DNA from 2 places in the Lactobacillus sp. ESL0237 genome. Region 1 is predicted to be linked to the other one. Evidence: predicted binding sites of a transcription regulator. Region 1 holds the regulator's gene; the other holds the start of a gene.

Evidence for each region. Region 1 encodes HrcA, which represses chaperone genes, less so after heat shock. Its sites were predicted from a motif close to TTAGCACTCNNNNNNNNNGAGTGCTAA; they were not measured.
Region 2: the regulator HrcA is predicted to act here: its motif matches at 2,770-2,796, upstream of F5ESL0237_RS02230 (ATP-dependent Clp protease ATP-binding subunit).

The regions. Positions count from the first base shown of each region.
Region 1 covers NZ_REHE01000008.1:19,182-27,256, reverse strand. Annotated here, with positions in the region: gene F5ESL0237_RS04175 (ribosome-binding factor A) at 1-345, shown strand, start outside; gene truB (tRNA pseudouridine(55) synthase TruB) at 384-1,277, shown strand; gene ribF (riboflavin biosynthesis protein RibF) at 1,297-2,229, shown strand; gene hrcA (heat-inducible transcriptional repressor HrcA) at 2,356-3,405, shown strand; gene grpE (nucleotide exchange factor GrpE) at 3,418-3,996, shown strand; gene dnaK (molecular chaperone DnaK) at 4,016-5,854, shown strand; gene dnaJ (molecular chaperone DnaJ) at 5,933-7,072, shown strand; gene lepA (translation elongation factor 4) at 7,423-8,075, shown strand, end outside.
Region 2 covers NZ_REHE01000006.1:123,031-131,105, forward strand. Annotated here, with positions in the region: gene F5ESL0237_RS02220 (peptide chain release factor 3) at 1-31, shown strand, start outside; gene F5ESL0237_RS02225 (DUF1827 family protein) at 203-484, opposite strand; gene F5ESL0237_RS02230 (ATP-dependent Clp protease ATP-binding subunit) at 574-2,721, opposite strand; gene F5ESL0237_RS02235 (hypothetical protein) at 2,916-3,098, shown strand; gene F5ESL0237_RS02240 (phosphocarrier protein HPr) at 3,212-3,478, shown strand; gene ptsP (phosphoenolpyruvate--protein phosphotransferase) at 3,478-5,211, shown strand; gene spxA (transcriptional regulator SpxA) at 5,417-5,815, shown strand; gene F5ESL0237_RS02255 (adaptor protein MecA) at 5,922-6,680, shown strand; gene F5ESL0237_RS02260 (competence protein CoiA) at 6,735-7,583, shown strand; gene F5ESL0237_RS02265 (DsbA family protein) at 7,569-8,075, opposite strand, start outside.

The DNA of each region.
Region 1 (8,075 bases):
CGTGTTGAAGGCGAAATTCTGCGTGAATTAACTAAAATTTTACGAAAAGATATTCGTGATGCACGTGTTAAAGATGTAACGATTACAGCAGTTGAATGTACCAATGATTTGTCTTATGCTACTGTTTATTACAGCATTCTTTCTGAAAATCCAAAAAAGGAAGAAGAAACGGCTATTGGTTTAGAAAAAGCTAAGGGAATGATGCGTCATCTCTTAGGACAAATTTTAACTGTTTATAAAGTTCCAGAATTAATTTTTAAACGGGATAATTCAGTTAAATATGGTAGTAAGATTGATCGTTTAATTGCAGAAGTAAAAAAGCAAGATGCAGATCGCAATAATTAAGAAAAGCGCTGGTTAGCGCTTTTTTAGTAGGTAGGGAAATGATTAACGGAATATTAGTAATTGATAAAGAAAAGGGTATGACGAGTGCAGATGTTGTTTACCATTTGCGTAAAGTACTGCATATTAAAAAAATTGGCCATGCGGGAACTTTAGACCCTGATGTAACTGGAGTTTTACCGATTGCAATTGGACAAGCAACAAAATTGATTGAATTAATGCATCAAAAAAATAAAAAATATTGTGGTGCAGGCCTGTTAGGTTATGCCACGGATAGTTATGACACATCTGGTAAAGTGCTCGAAACTAAACGTTTAACAACGAAAATTAGTAAAGATACTCTGCAAACAAGGATGCAAGAGTTTATTGGAAAAATAGAACAGGTTCCACCAATTTACTCAGCTGTACGTTTAAATGGCAGGCACCTTTATGAATATGCACGCGAAGGTATTGCGGTTGAACGACCAAAGCGATCAGTTAAAATTTTTGCATACAACGCGGTTGATGAGCCTCAATTTGACTTAGAAAAGGGACAGGAAACTTTTAATTTTGAAATTGAATGTAGTAAAGGCACATATGTGCGTTCACTTGTCAATGACCTAGGCGAAAATATAGGTGTTCCGGCAGTAATGCAAACCTTACGAAGGACAGCAAGCTCAGGCTTTAATCTCAGTCAAGCTGTTAAACTAGATGAAATTATTGGCAATCCAGCTATAGCTGAAAAAGCAATACAACCAATCGAAGTATTTTTCAAAGATTATCAGACAATTGACTTGAACGAAAATCAATGGCTGAAGGTAAAAAATGGGGCAGCAATTGCTTTGAAAACGAATGCAAAAAAAGTTGCATTAAGGTACAATAATAAAGTTAAGGCGATTTATCAAGCCAGAGGTACAATGTACCGTCCTGAATTAATGCTTTTGCAAAATAATTAGATGAAATGAAGGTTCAACAGTGCAAATTATTCATTTATCTTATCCAGTTAAAAAGAATATTGTCCCGGGTAAAATTGTATTGGCTCTCGGCTTTTTTGATGGTGTTCATCGTGGACATCAGCAGTTAATAAAGGTCGCAAAGAACACTGCCAATAGTAAGGGCTTACCCTTAGTGCTAATGACATTTGATCGGCATCCTAAGGAGGTCTATCAAAACCAAGTAGTGAGTTATATTGATACCCTAGATGAAAAGATATATAAAATGCGGCAGCTTGGAGTAGATTATTTGTTGGTGATGCATTTTAATGAGCAATTTAGCAAAGTAAGTGCTCAAGAATTTGTAGATAATATTATTGTTAAACTTAATACTGAGACTGTTGTTGCTGGTTTTGATTATACCTATGGACCTAAAAATATTGCCAATATGCAGAATTTACCTAAATTTGCGCAAAACAGATTTGAGATTATTACGGTTCCGGAACAAACATACAATGACCAAAAAATTGGCTCAACAGAGATTAAAAGAGCTATTAAAAATGGAAAAATGGACTTAGTTAAAGACTTACTTGGCACACCTTATGTCATGTCCGGTTATATTGGGCACGGACTGCGTAATGGTCACAAGTTGGGCTTTCCAACTGCTAATTTAGTTTGGGATGAGAATAAGGTGATTCCTAAAGTTGGCGTTTATGCTACGAGGACAATGATTAATGGTAAGTGGTATGAATCAATGACTAGTGTAGGCTATAATGTAACAATTAACAGTGCCCAAAAAATATATATTGAATCTAACTTATTTGGTTTTAGTGAAGAGGCTTATGACCAAAAGATAATAATTAAGTGGTATAAGTATACACGCGGAGAAATAAAGTTTGCTAATTTAAATCAACTAAAAGAGCAAATGAAACAGGATAAATTAAAGATTACAGACTATTTTGAGCAGTACAGATAAGTTAAAATTGTTGCAAAAATTTATTTCAAAATAATTAGCACTCAGCTTGACATTCTGCTAAATACTAGTATCATAATAATTGTTAGCACAAAGCAAATAAGAGTGCTAAAAGTGAGGGCGATATTTATGTTGACCGAACGTCAAGAATTAATTTTAAAAACAATTATTAATAATTTTACACAGACACATGATCCTGTCGGTTCAAAAACTGTAATGAACCAACTGCCAATTAAAGTTTCCAGTGCAACTATTCGTAATGAAATGGCTCTTTTAGAAGACAAGGGCTTAATTGAAAAAACTCATTTATCTAGTGGCCGTTTACCATCAACTGATGGCTATCGGTACTATTTAGATAATTTAGTTGAGCCATTACGTTTGCCAGCATCAGTATATGATAGAATTATGCTACAATTTAGCCAGCCATTTCATCAAGTTAATGAAATTGTTCAAGAGGCGGCCAAAATTTTATCTGATTTGACTAATTATACTGCTTTTGCTGAAGGACCAGAGAGTAATTCTTTAACTATTACTGGTTTTCGAATTGTTCCATTAGTGAATAGGCAAGTTATGGCTATTTTGGTTACCAGTGATGGGAATGTTCACAGTCAAGTTTATCGTTTACCCTATAATATTGGTGGCGATGAAGTTGAAAAAGCTGTGCGAATGCTAAACAATGAATTGGTAGGTAAGACTTTAAACGAAATAAACCCGAGTTCATTGAGTCAAGATTTAAGTGAAAAATTTGGTCTTCATCATATCACTGAATTAATTGAATTGGTTGAAGATGTGGTTAAAGAGGCTACTAGTGAGCAAATGTATGTTGACGGGCAGCTAAATCTTTTAAATAACAGTTCACTAAGCGATGCTTCAAGTTTGAAATCGCTCTATGAATTACTGGGTCATGAAGATTTAGTTTCGAATTTAATGACTAATGTAATGAACTCAAGTGATAGTCACTCACCCATAAGAGTTAGTTTAGGTTCGGAATTATCTAATGATTTATTGAAGGATTATAGTCTTCTTACTGCAGAGTACAGTGTAGGGTCATATGGTAAAGGTATTATTGCTTTACTTGGTCCTAATAATATGCCGTATTCGCAAGTGATTGGCCTACTAGAATATTTTAGAAATGAATTAGCTAAAAAGCTACTGGAATATTATGGCAGATTTAAATAAAGGAGGTTAACTGTGAGTAAAGAAAAACAGACTAATGAAAAAGATTTTATAGAAAATCAACCGGCAACGGATGAAACGAAAGATTTTGAAGCTCAAGTAGATGATCAACAAGCATCTGAATCTGAAAAAGATAAAATCAAATCAGAGTTAACTAGGGTGCAGGAACAAAATAAAGATTTAGAAGATAAATATTTACGTAGTCAAGCAGAAATGCAAAATATGCAAAATCGTTATAATAATGAACGTGCACAATTGATTAAGTATGAATCTCAGTCTTTAGCTAAAGACATTTTACCGGTAATGGATAATTTAGAAAGAGCTTTAGCAATTGAAGTAGATGATGAAGCTTCAAAGCAGCTTAAAAAGGGTGTTCAAATGACTCTTGACTCCTTAATTAAGGCGATGAAAGATCATGGAATTAGTGAAATCGATGCTGAAGGTGTAGAATTTGATCCAAACTTACATCAGGCAGTTCAAACGGTTGCTGCTGAAAATAATGAGCAGAAGAATTATATCGTTCAGGTTTTACAAAAGGGTTATTTATATAAGGATCGCACATTAAGACCAGCAATGGTTGTTGTTGCACAATAATTGAAAGGAAGTTTTATTAATGTCAAAAGTTATCGGTATTGATCTTGGAACAACTAACTCTGCAGTTGCAGTTCTTGAAGGTAAGGAACCAAAAATTATTACTAATCCAGAAGGTAACAGAACTACTCCTTCAGTAGTTGCCTTTAAGGATGGTGAAATTCAAGTTGGTGAAGTAGCTAAACGGCAAGCAATTACTAATCCTAATACTATTTCTTCAATTAAGCGTCACATTGGTGAGGCTGGTTATAAAGTCAAAATTGGGGATAAGGCCTATACACCACAAGAAATTTCTGCAATGATTTTACAATATATTAAGAAATTTTCAGAAGACTATTTAGGTGAGAAGGTTACTGAAGCAGTTATTACGGTTCCAGCTTACTTTAATGATGCTCAACGTCAAGCTACTAAAGATGCTGGTAAAATTGCTGGTTTAGAAGTAAAACGGATTATTAACGAACCAACTGCTTCATCACTTGCTTATGGTTTGGATAAAGATGCTGAAGATGAAAAAGTTTTAGTATATGACCTTGGTGGTGGAACTTTCGATGTTTCTGTTTTGCAACTAGGTGATGGTGTCTTTCAGGTATTATCCACTAATGGTGATACACGTCTTGGTGGTGATGACTTTGATAATAAGATCATTGACTGGCTTGTTAAAGGCTTTAAAGATGAAAATGGTGTGGACTTATCAACTGATAAGATGGCACTACAGAGATTAAAAGATGCTGCTGAAAAAGCTAAGAAAGATCTATCTGGTGTATCTTCAACTCACATTTCACTTCCATTTATTTCTGCTGGTGAAGCCGGTCCATTACACTTAGAAGCTGATTTGACTCGTGCTAAGTTTGATGAATTAACGGCTGATCTTGTTGATCGAACTAAGATTCCATTTGATAATGCACTAAAAGATGCAGACTTAACTGTTAATGATATTGATAAGGTTATTTTAAATGGTGGATCGACTAGAATTCCAGCGGTTCAAGAAGCAGTTAAGAAGTGGTCTGGAAAAGAACCTGACCACTCAATCAATCCTGATGAAGCTGTTGCCTTAGGTGCTGCTATTCAAGGTGGTGTTATTTCAGGTGATGTTAAGGATGTCGTTTTACTCGATGTTACTCCACTTTCACTTGGTATTGAAACCATGGGTGGTGTCTTCACTAAATTAATTGAAAAGAATACCACAATTCCAACGTCTAAGAGTCAAATCTTTTCAACTGCTGCTGATAATCAACCTGCTGTTGATGTCCACGTTTTGCAAGGTGAACGTCCAATGGCTGCTGATGATAAGACCTTGGGTCGTTTTGAACTGACTGATATTCCTGCCGCACCTCGTGGTGTTCCACAAATTCAAGTAACCTTTGATATCGATAAGAATGGAATTGTAAACGTTTCGGCTAAAGATATGGGTACAGGTAAAGAACAAAAGATTACCATTAAGAGTTCATCTGGTTTATCCGATGAAGAAATTCAAAAGATGCAAAAAGAAGCTGAAGAGCATGCCGAAGAAGATAAAAAGAAGAAAGAAGAAGTTGACTTACGCAATGAAGTTGACCAATTAATTTTCTCAACTGAAAAGACTTTGGGTGAAGTTAAGGATAAAGTTTCTGAAGACGACATTAAGAAGGTTCAAGATGCGCTTGATGAATTGAAGCAGGCACAAAAGGACAATAACTTGGAAGAAATGAAGACTAAGAAAGATGCACTATCAAAAGTTGCTCAAGACTTAGCGGTTAAGTTATACCAAGCTAATGGTGGAGCTCAAGGACAACCTGGTGCTGAAGCTGATGGTCAAAATGGCAATGCAGGTGATGGTTCAGCTAGCGATGGCGAATTTCATAAAGTAGACCCTGACAAGTAATGGGTTTATAATTGAATAAATTAGAAAAGAACTGCCATGAAAGTAGTTCTTTTCTTTTGGAAAGTAAGGAGCTTTTAGATGGCACAAGAAGATTATTATAGTGTGCTAGGTGTTGATCGAAATGCCAGTGATAAAGAAATTAATTCTGCTTATCGTAAATTAGCTAAGAAATACCATCCTGATATCAATCATGAACCAGGTGCAGAGGAAAAATACAAAAAAATAAATGAAGCTTATGAAGTTCTTCATGACCCACAAAAGAAGAGTCAGTACGATCAATTTGGTGCAGCTGGTGTGAATGGCCAAGCTGGCTTTGGTGGTGCAGGTCAAGGCTACAGTGACTTTAGTGGTTTCGGTGATTTTGGTGATATTTTTAACGATTTCTTTGGTGGCGCTTCTAGTGGACAGCGACGAGCAGATCCGACTGCACCAACACGCGGCGAAGATTTAGACTATACCCTAACTATTGATTTCATGGATTCTATTACTGGTAAAAAAACGCAAGTTTCATATACTCGTAGTGAAATTTGTGGGACATGTAAGGGAAGTGGTGCTGAAAAGGGTACCCATCCAATTACTTGTGACAAATGTAATGGAACAGGTTATATGACGGTTACACAGAAATCGATGATTGGGATGATTCGACGGCAAACAGTTTGTGACAAATGTAATGGACGAGGGATTATTATTGAACATCCTTGTGGTACGTGTCATGGAAATGGTGTTGTAGATGGTAAAAACACTATAGAAGTTAATATTCCAGCCGGAATTGACAATGGTCAGCAGTTACGCTATGAAGGTCAAGGGGAAGCTGGTAAAAACGGTGGGCCTTATGGTGATTTGTATATTTCATATCGAATAAAACAGTCCAAGGACTTTAAACGAGAAGGCAATACAATTTATACAACGGTGCCAATTTCATTTGCTCAGGCTACTCTTGGGGATGAAATTACAGTTAAAACTGTTCATGGGGAGCAAAAATTAAAAATTCCTGCTGGTACCCAGCCTAATAAAAAATTCACATTAAGAGGTGAGGGAGTTCCATATTTACGTGGTAATGCATGTGGTGACCAGATAACGACAGTCGAAGTACAAATTCCTAAAACTCTTAACGAAAAACAAAGAGCAGCCTTGGTTGACTTTGTTAAGGCTGGCGGGGGATCCATTAACCCACAAGAAAAAGGTTTCTTTGAAAGATTAAAAGAAAAACTGCAATAATTAAGAAAACGCAATTTAGTTATTGCGTTTTTTTATTCTGCTAAACTGTCAATGAAAATCATAGCATTTAAAAATGTTTGCTAGATAATTAATTTAATTGATTTTAGTAGTAATAATTACTTAAAAGTTAATGTTAAGACTTTATTCTGAAACATAGGTCTAACGTGCAGTTATTTTTTCAATATGGGGGTATGGTATAATTGTCTTACACAGAAAGAAGAAAGTAGTCTTCACAATAATATAGTAAATAATTATTAATCTGAAAGTAATTAAGAAATAAAAATTGCATCAATCAGCATTAAAACGTTGATTGGTCAATGACAGAAAAAACAAAAGGATGCAAATGATTTATGGATCTAACAAAATTAGAAGATTATAAAAAACATATTCGCAACTTTTCAATTGTTGCTCATATTGATCATGGTAAATCAACGATTGCTGATCGAATTTTGGAGTTAACCGATACGGTTTCAGAGCGGCAGTTAAAGAATCAAATGCTAGATGATATGCCACTTGAGCGTCAACGAGGAATTACAATTAAAATGAACTCAGTTGAAATTAAATATCATGCTCAAAATGGTGAAGATTATATTTTTCATCTTATTGATACACCAGGCCATGTTGATTTTTCTTATGAAGTTTCAAGGTCACTAGCTGCTTGTGAAGGAGCGCTTTTGGTCGTTGATGCTTCTCAAGGTGTACAGGCACAAACCTTAGCCAATACATATTTAGCCATTGATGATGATTTAGAGATTTTGCCAGTCATTAATAAAATTGATTTGCCGTCAGCAAATCCCGAGCAAGCAAAAGAAGAGATTACCGAGATGTTAGGATTAGATGCGTCTAATGCGGCTGAAGTTTCAGGTAAAACTGGTCAAGGCATTGGTGATTTATTAGAAAGAATTGTACAAGATATTCCTGCTCCGGATGGTGATTTAGAGGCACCACTTAAGGCTTTGATTTTTGATTCAAAATATGACGACTATCGTGGGGTCGTCTTATC
Region 2 (8,075 bases), on a different contig from region 1:
TCCAGATGTTAAATTGACTGAAAAATTATAGGTAAAAAGAACTTTCCTTGAAGTTAAAATGTTTTCATAAATTAACACTTTACAGTATGTAAAAAAATAAGAATCTGGGAAAAACTATTTCCCAGACCACCAAAAAGGGTTTGAACATTTATGTTCAAACCCTCTTTATATTAGTTTAAAGAGCTAGCTTCTTTTTAGACTCTTATTTATCAACGTGAATTTCCATTACTCTTTGATTTTTATCAGATATCAATGTATATGCTGGGGCTTCTTCTTTAATTAGTCGCTCAATGATAAAATCAATTTCTTCTTTACGAACACGTCGGTTGTGGTTTTCCAAAACAATTTCGATTGCATCGTCACTTTCAGTATAGATAACAGAGGTATTGCCTAGGGAATAAACCTTGACATAATTGACGTTAGTTGTATTTAGTTGACTATGAACTAATTCACGATAACTATTGGTCACATCTATCAAATGCATGCTATTCACCCATTTCTTCTATTTTCACTATTTCTTTACTTTATTATAACGCTAATTTTCACTTTTTTCTTTAATATTTAATAAAAATATTATTTTTCTTCACTAATGACTATTTTTTGATTATCAACTTTGGCAAGTAATTTTTTAGCTGTTGGATGATCAAGTTTAAAATCAGCTACTTTATCTTCAATTTCTTCTTGGATTATTCTTCTAAGTGGGCGTGCCCCCATTGCTGGATTATATCCTTCTTGAACTAATTGCTCCTTAGCTTCGTCTGTAACGGTAATATTAATTCCTTGGTTTTTGACCATACCGTTAACTTCATCAAGCATTAAATTGACAATTTTAACTAAATCTTTAGTTGATAATTCGTTAAATTCAATTACATCGTCTAAGCGATTTAAAAATTCAGGTTTAAAGAATTCACTCATTGAATTACGGACAGAATCGGGTTTTTTGCCTGCGGTTTCAGCAGCAAAGCCTACACTGGCACGTTTAATTCCTTGACCTGCATTTGAAGTCATAATGATAATTGTATCCTTAAATGAAACTTGGCGTCCTTGTGAGTCAGTCAAGCGACCATCATCTAAAATTTGTAAGAATAAATTCATTACAGATGGATCAGCCTTTTCAATTTCATCTAGCAAGATTAAACTGTATGGATTACGCCGAACCTGTTCAGTTAATTGACCAGCTTCTTCATAGCCAACATAACCCGGTGCAGAACCAATTAATTTAGAAACTGAATAGGATTCCATAAATTCTGACATATCAAATCTAATCATGGCATTTTCTGAACCAAACATTTGCTTAGCTAATTGCTTTGCTAGCTCTGTTTTACCAACTCCAGTTGGCCCAACGAAAAGAAATGAGCCAATTGGACGACCCGATTTGTTAAAGCCAATTCGATTACGGCGAATAGCTCGCGCCAACTTATCAACAGCTTCATCTTGGCCAATAACATGTGACTTCAAATTTGTAGCCAAGTTTTGCAATTGATTTTCTTCTTGCTTTTGTAATTCGCCTACCGGGATACTTGTTTTTTCTTCTACAATTTTATCCATTATTTTATTTGTAATAATAGGTGACTTATCCGGATCAACGTTTTGATTTTTCATTTTATTATATTTTTCAATTTGATCACGGTAATAAGCGGCTTTTTCATAGTCTTCGTTTTTAAGCGATTCCTGTTTAAGTTGTTGTGCAGCTTCAATACGTTCTTTAATTTTGTCCTTGTCTACATAAGGGATTGTTAGATTCATACGCGAACCAGCTTCATCAAGTAGGTCAATTGCTTTATCTGGTAAAAAGCGATCTTGAATATAGCGTTCAGATAATTCAGCTGCAGCCTGAATAGCATCATCTGTATATTGTACATGATGATAATCTTCATAACGCTTTTTAATTCCTTGGAGAATGCGAATTGTTTCTTTAACAGAGGGTTCTTTTACATCAACTGGTTGAAATCTTCGAGCTAAGGCTGAATCTTTCTCAATTTCACGATATTCTTTGAGAGTAGTTGCTCCCACTAATTGTAAATCACCACGGGCGAGGGCCGGTTTAATAATATTACCAGCGTCCATTCCCCCTTCAGCGTTTCCTGCACCAACAATCTCATGAATTTCATCAATAAAAAGAATAATGTCATCTTGATTTTGTAATTCATTAATCAGTTGTTGCATACGTTGTTCAAATTGTCCACGAATTCCGGTCCCTTGAACTAAAGAAACCACATTTAATGAAACAATTCTTTTGTCTTGTAATTTAGCTGGGACAGATCCGTCAACAATTTGTTGAGCTAATCCTTCAACTACTGCAGTTTTACCTACACCAGCCTCGCCAATTAAGACAGGGTTATTCTTAGTTCTTCTATTTAGAATTTCAATTACACGAGCGATTTCTTGGTCACGACCAATCACTGGATCGATTTTGCCCTTTCGAGCTAAATCAGTTAAATCAGTTCCATACTGATCTAAAAGTGACCGCTTACCGCCATTATTGCCAACTGAAGTCCCACCATTATTATTCATTTGTGAATCATCGGCATTACCACCATTATTGAATGGATTATTAAAATCACCGAAAAAGCTATTATTGTTATTGCTCATATTAATATTTCCTTGTTGTTCAAGTTCTTGATAACATTGACCACATAAATTGATTTCGCGACTTTCACCATTTACCTGAGCAAAGAGGTGAATGGAAGCAGGTCGTTTATGACAGTTTTGACAAAGCAATTATATTACCGCCTTTCGCTTTGATTCATCTTTCCCTAAATTATATAATTAGCACTCTTAATAATCAAGTGCTAAACATAAAAGCTTGGTGGTTGGATGTAGGTACAATATGTTAAAATGTAGATAAGCAAAGTAGTCAAAAATTTGCTAAATTTATCTAGATTATTATTAATTTGAAAGAAACGGTGGTATATTTGGATTATCAAAAAATTCTTGAGCAGTTAGCTAGCGGTGAACTTGATTCATATCAAGTTCACCCAAAAGAAGCCTTTGCTTTCCAAGCTGCTTTAAGATCTTTTGGGAAAAGACAAAATATAACTGGTAAGGCACTCCGTGGAGGTCAAATAATTTACATGCAAAAGAAGACACAAGTTTAATGATGTAAACTGTTACATTAATGTTGTCTATTTTGCAAAAAAATGATAGTCTAAGTACACGAATAGGTATTTACTACCGGTTTTATTTTTTTGAATTCAAAGGAGATATTATAATGGAAAAACGCGATTTTCATGTTATTGCAGAAACAGGTATTCATGCTCGTCCTGCTACCTTGTTAGTACAAGCTGCTTCTAAGTTTGGTTCAGACATCAACTTGGAATACAATGGCAAATCAGTTAATTTGAAGTCAATCATGGGTGTTATGTCACTTGGTGTTGGCAAAAATGCTGATGTTTCAATTAGTGCTGATGGTGATGACGAAAAGGATGCTATTGAAGCTATTTCTGAAACAATGAAAAAAGAAGGCTTAGCTGAATAATGACCAAGACATTAAAAGGAATTGCTGCAAGTGATGGTATTGCTGTAGCACCAGCTTATCTCTTGGTAGAACCGGATCTTTCATTTTCAAAGGCTAATGTCAGCGATGTTGAAGGTGAACTAGCTCGCTATCACGAAGCAATTAAGGTTTCAACTGCTGAAGTTGAAAAGATTCGTGATAGTGCTAAAACAAGCTTGGGAGAAGAAGAAGCACAAGTTTTTGAAGCTCACTTGATGATTTTAAATGATCCTGAATTTACTGGTGCAATCGAAACCGAAATTAAGGAACAAAAAATTAATAGTGAAGCTGCACTTGATGAAACTGCTCAAAAATTTATTACAATTTTTGAAGGTATGACTGATAACGAATATATGCAGCAACGTGCTGCCGATGTTCGTGATGTTTCTAAGCGAATTATGGCTCACTTATTAGGAAAAGAATTACCTAATCCGGCAACGATTGACCATGAAGTGGTTGTCGTAGCTCATGATTTGACGCCAAGTGATACTGCTCAACTAAATAAAAACTTTGTTAAAGGTTTCGTTACTGATATTGGTGGGCGGACGGCGCACTCGGCAATTATGGCTCGTTCGCTTGAATTGCCAGCTGTTGTTGGTACTGAATCAATCACTGCTGATGTTGAAAATGGTCAAAATATAGCTGTTGATGGATTAAATGGTGATGTAGTAATTGAACCAGATGCTGACCAAATAGCAGCCTATCAGCAAAAAAGTGAAGCGTTCTTGGCGCAAAAAGCTGAATGGGAAAAATTGAAAAATGAGCCATCAGTTACTGCTGATAACAAGAAGTTTATTATTGCTGCTAATATTGGTACACCTAATGACATGCAAGGTGTAAATGATAACGGTGCTGAAGCCATCGGACTATATCGTACTGAATTTTTATATATGGATTCGAAAAATTTTCCAACTGAAGAAGAGCAATTCGAAGCCTATAAAGAAGTTATCGAAGGTATGAATGGTAAGCAAGTTATTATTAGAACCATGGATATTGGTGGTGACAAACACCTTGATTATTGGGACTTACCCGAAGAAATGAATCCATTCCTCGGTGTACGAGCAATCAGATTATCTTTACAAAATGAAGAAATTTTCAGAACACAACTACGTGCATTATTGCGGGCTTCGGCTTATGGAAAATTGGGAATCATGTTCCCGATGATTGGTACTCTAGGTGAATTGCGCAAGGCTAAGTCGATTTTAGCTACTGAAAAAGATAAATTGACAGCAGCAGGCATTAAAGTTGGCTCTGACTTGCAAGTCGGAATGATGATTGAAATACCAGCTGCGGCGGTAATGGCTGATCAATTTGCCAAAGAAGTTGATTTCTTCTCAATTGGTACCAATGATTTAATTCAATATTCGATGGCTGCTGATCGTGGTAATGATAATGTTTCTTATTTGTATCAACCAGCTAATCCAGCCGTATTACGCTTAATTAAGCACACTATAGATGCTGCCCATGAAAATAATATATGGTGTGGTATGTGTGGTGAAGCAGCTGGCGATAATATCATGTTCCCAATTTTACTTTCAATGGGACTTGATGAGTATTCAATGAGTGCCACATCAATTTTACGAATTAGAAGTTTAATGAAGAAGCTGAATACTGAAGATATTAAAGATTTGGCCAATCAGGCGTGCTTTGTATCGGAAACGGCGGAAGACAATGAGAAGTTAGTCAATGATTTAATGTCAAAGTTAACTAATTAAATAAAAAATATAAAAGAGTATTAATATCATTAATACTCTTTTATTATATCTTAACGTTTTCTTGATAAAAAAGTCACAGATTATTCATCTTTGTAATTTAATATAAAGATATGGTTAGTATACAAGATATTACTTACAAAAAAGAAGTGTTATGTTATACTAAAGAGGTAAAAGAAATCGTATTGTTCAAAGGAGCGTGAAATATATGGTGAATTTATATATATCTCCGAGTTGTACCTCGTGTCGTAAAGCAAAGGCTTGGTTGAAAAAACATGATATTGCTTTTAAAGAAAGAAATATTTTTTCAGAGCCACTTACGAAAGAGGAACTTATTCAAATATTACGAATGACTGAGAATGGTACCGAAGAAATTATCTCTACACGTTCAAGAGCTTTTCAACAGCTAAAGATTAATCTTGATGATCTATCAATTGATCAGTTGCTTAATTTAGTTGAAAAAAATCCTAGTTTGTTAAGACGTCCGATTATTATGGATGATCGTCGCTTACAAGTTGGTTATAATGAAGATGAAATTAGGCGGTTTTTACCGCGTAAAGTTCGTCGGCTCGAACTTGAAGAAATGCAAAAAATCGCTGACATATAATTAATGCAAAAATTTAAATAAAAGCGTTGGTATTTAAACTAACGCTTTTATTTTAGTTATAAAATAAGCTACAATAGATAAAAGGATTCGATGGAGGTGAGAATTCATGCAAGTAAAACGTATTAATGAAAACACGATTCGAGTACGAATAGATAAAAATGAATTGTCCAAGCGTGGGCTTAAGGTATTGGATTTATTAGGGGATAAAAATAAAATTCAGCAATTCTTTTATTCAATTTTAGAAGAAATTGATAATGACCATTCATTTAGTCAAGATGCCCCGGTCACTTTTCAAGTAATGCCCAATAATGGTGGCTTAGATCTATTAATAACGAAAGTGACAAAGCAAGATCGTGCAGAGTTGTCACAATTATTTGATAGCGATTTAAAAAATGATAATCCGGTCTTAAATAAAGCTTTTGAAGATTTAGAATCAGATGCTGCTGACGACGATGAAAATAATTTTACTGATGAACAGCGACAAAAAGACGATGAAAATTCGCCTTTATCAGAATTAGCTAGTTCACTTAAACCAAAAACTAAAAAGTCAGATCAGCAATTACATAAGCGGCAAGCTTATAGCTTTAGTGATCTTAATCAGGTAACTGAACTAGCAGAAAGTGTGCCAGAACAAATGCTTCTTTCGAGTCTTTATTTTGAGCGCGAGTACTTTTATTTGGATTTAGCTTTTAAAGATGATGATTTTAATGAATTGAAGCCAGCAGAAGTTTGGTCAATTGCAAATGAATATGGTGTTAAGGTACGTCCTAATAAAATGGCACGTATCAGAACAACAGGTAAATGTTTAATTAAGCAAGATGCACTTGAAATTTTAAAACATTATTTCAGTCATAGTAAAAATTAATAAAAGTAGGGGAGGTTAAGGTCAACTTAACCTTTTTTGCGTACATAATTTTGGGTGATTTTTTTGTATGCAGCTTTGTTAAACAATCAGTTAGTATTGGCGGTGACTGAGGCACAAAGTCAGTCAAAAATGTTAGCTAAAAATAATTATATTTGTCCGCAGTGTAAACAAAGAGTTAAATTGGTAATTAAAGAAAAATCGGCTTACTTTAAACATTTTCCTAGTAATAATAATTTAAGCGGGGAAAAAGAAGAACATGCCTTAAGTAAGGCTATATTAAAAAATGCACTTTTAGAGGCAAAATTTAGTGCGCAAACAGAAATTAGTTTGGCTAACGGGCAATTACGAGCCGATATTTTAGTGAATTCAAAACTGGCCTTTGAAATTCAGTGTGCACCATTGAGTAAAGTAGAATTTACAAAAAGGCATAATTTATATAAAAATATTGGGGTTGCAGATATTTGGATTGTTGGTGAGCGTCATTATTTATTACAAGAAATAAAAAAGTCACAACTTAATTTTTTTCGTAAAAACAAGTTGTGGCATGACTATTATTTAGAAATTGTACCCAAGCAAAAAATACTACGGCTAAAATATAATGTTCAGCTTGAACCAATTACAAGTAAAGTTCACTATCAAACAAAGAATTTTGTTATTAATTCTCATGGCTTAGCTAAATTATGGCATTTTAAGCCGATACTGAAACAATATTGCGTTGATCCTAGAACACAAAAAAATTATTTACAATTGCAATTAACACAAAAAACTATTAAAGGTATGAAAATCGCTAATCAATTATATCAACGCAACCTTACCATTGATGAATTACCACCAACCGTATTTACTAATTTTCGTAAAGTTAATAGTTGTGATAATGTTATTACTTTTTTACATCAAATGTAGATGATTAGTTGGCAGATATCCTGGTTCCTCGTTAAGTCGATAATCGTTTTTAAAAAGGGTAATTAATTTATCGTGAGCAACTGTTCCTTCTATTAAGATACCATTATAATTACCATTTTCATTAAAAATAATTGTTGTGGGAATATTGCGGACATTGAACTTTTTAACAAGTTCTTTATCTTGTTGAATTGAATCTTTGATATATTTATCTATCTTAGGGTTATTGATACGATTAAAGTCTAGATTTAAATCTAATGTTATTTTTTTAGGTAAATCAGTAGAATAATTATTGAAATTTCTACTGATTGCCTTTTGTAAACTGATTAAATATAATCTTGCTTTTTTGTTGCCATATTCAAATCTTATTGCATGATAATAGCGTAAAGCTTGATGCGAAGCAACTGTGTACTGTGGAATATCATTTACCTTTTGACCTTCTTTTTTTCTTCGTATAATATCATCTCTAGCAACCATAGTATTAGTTATAGGGAT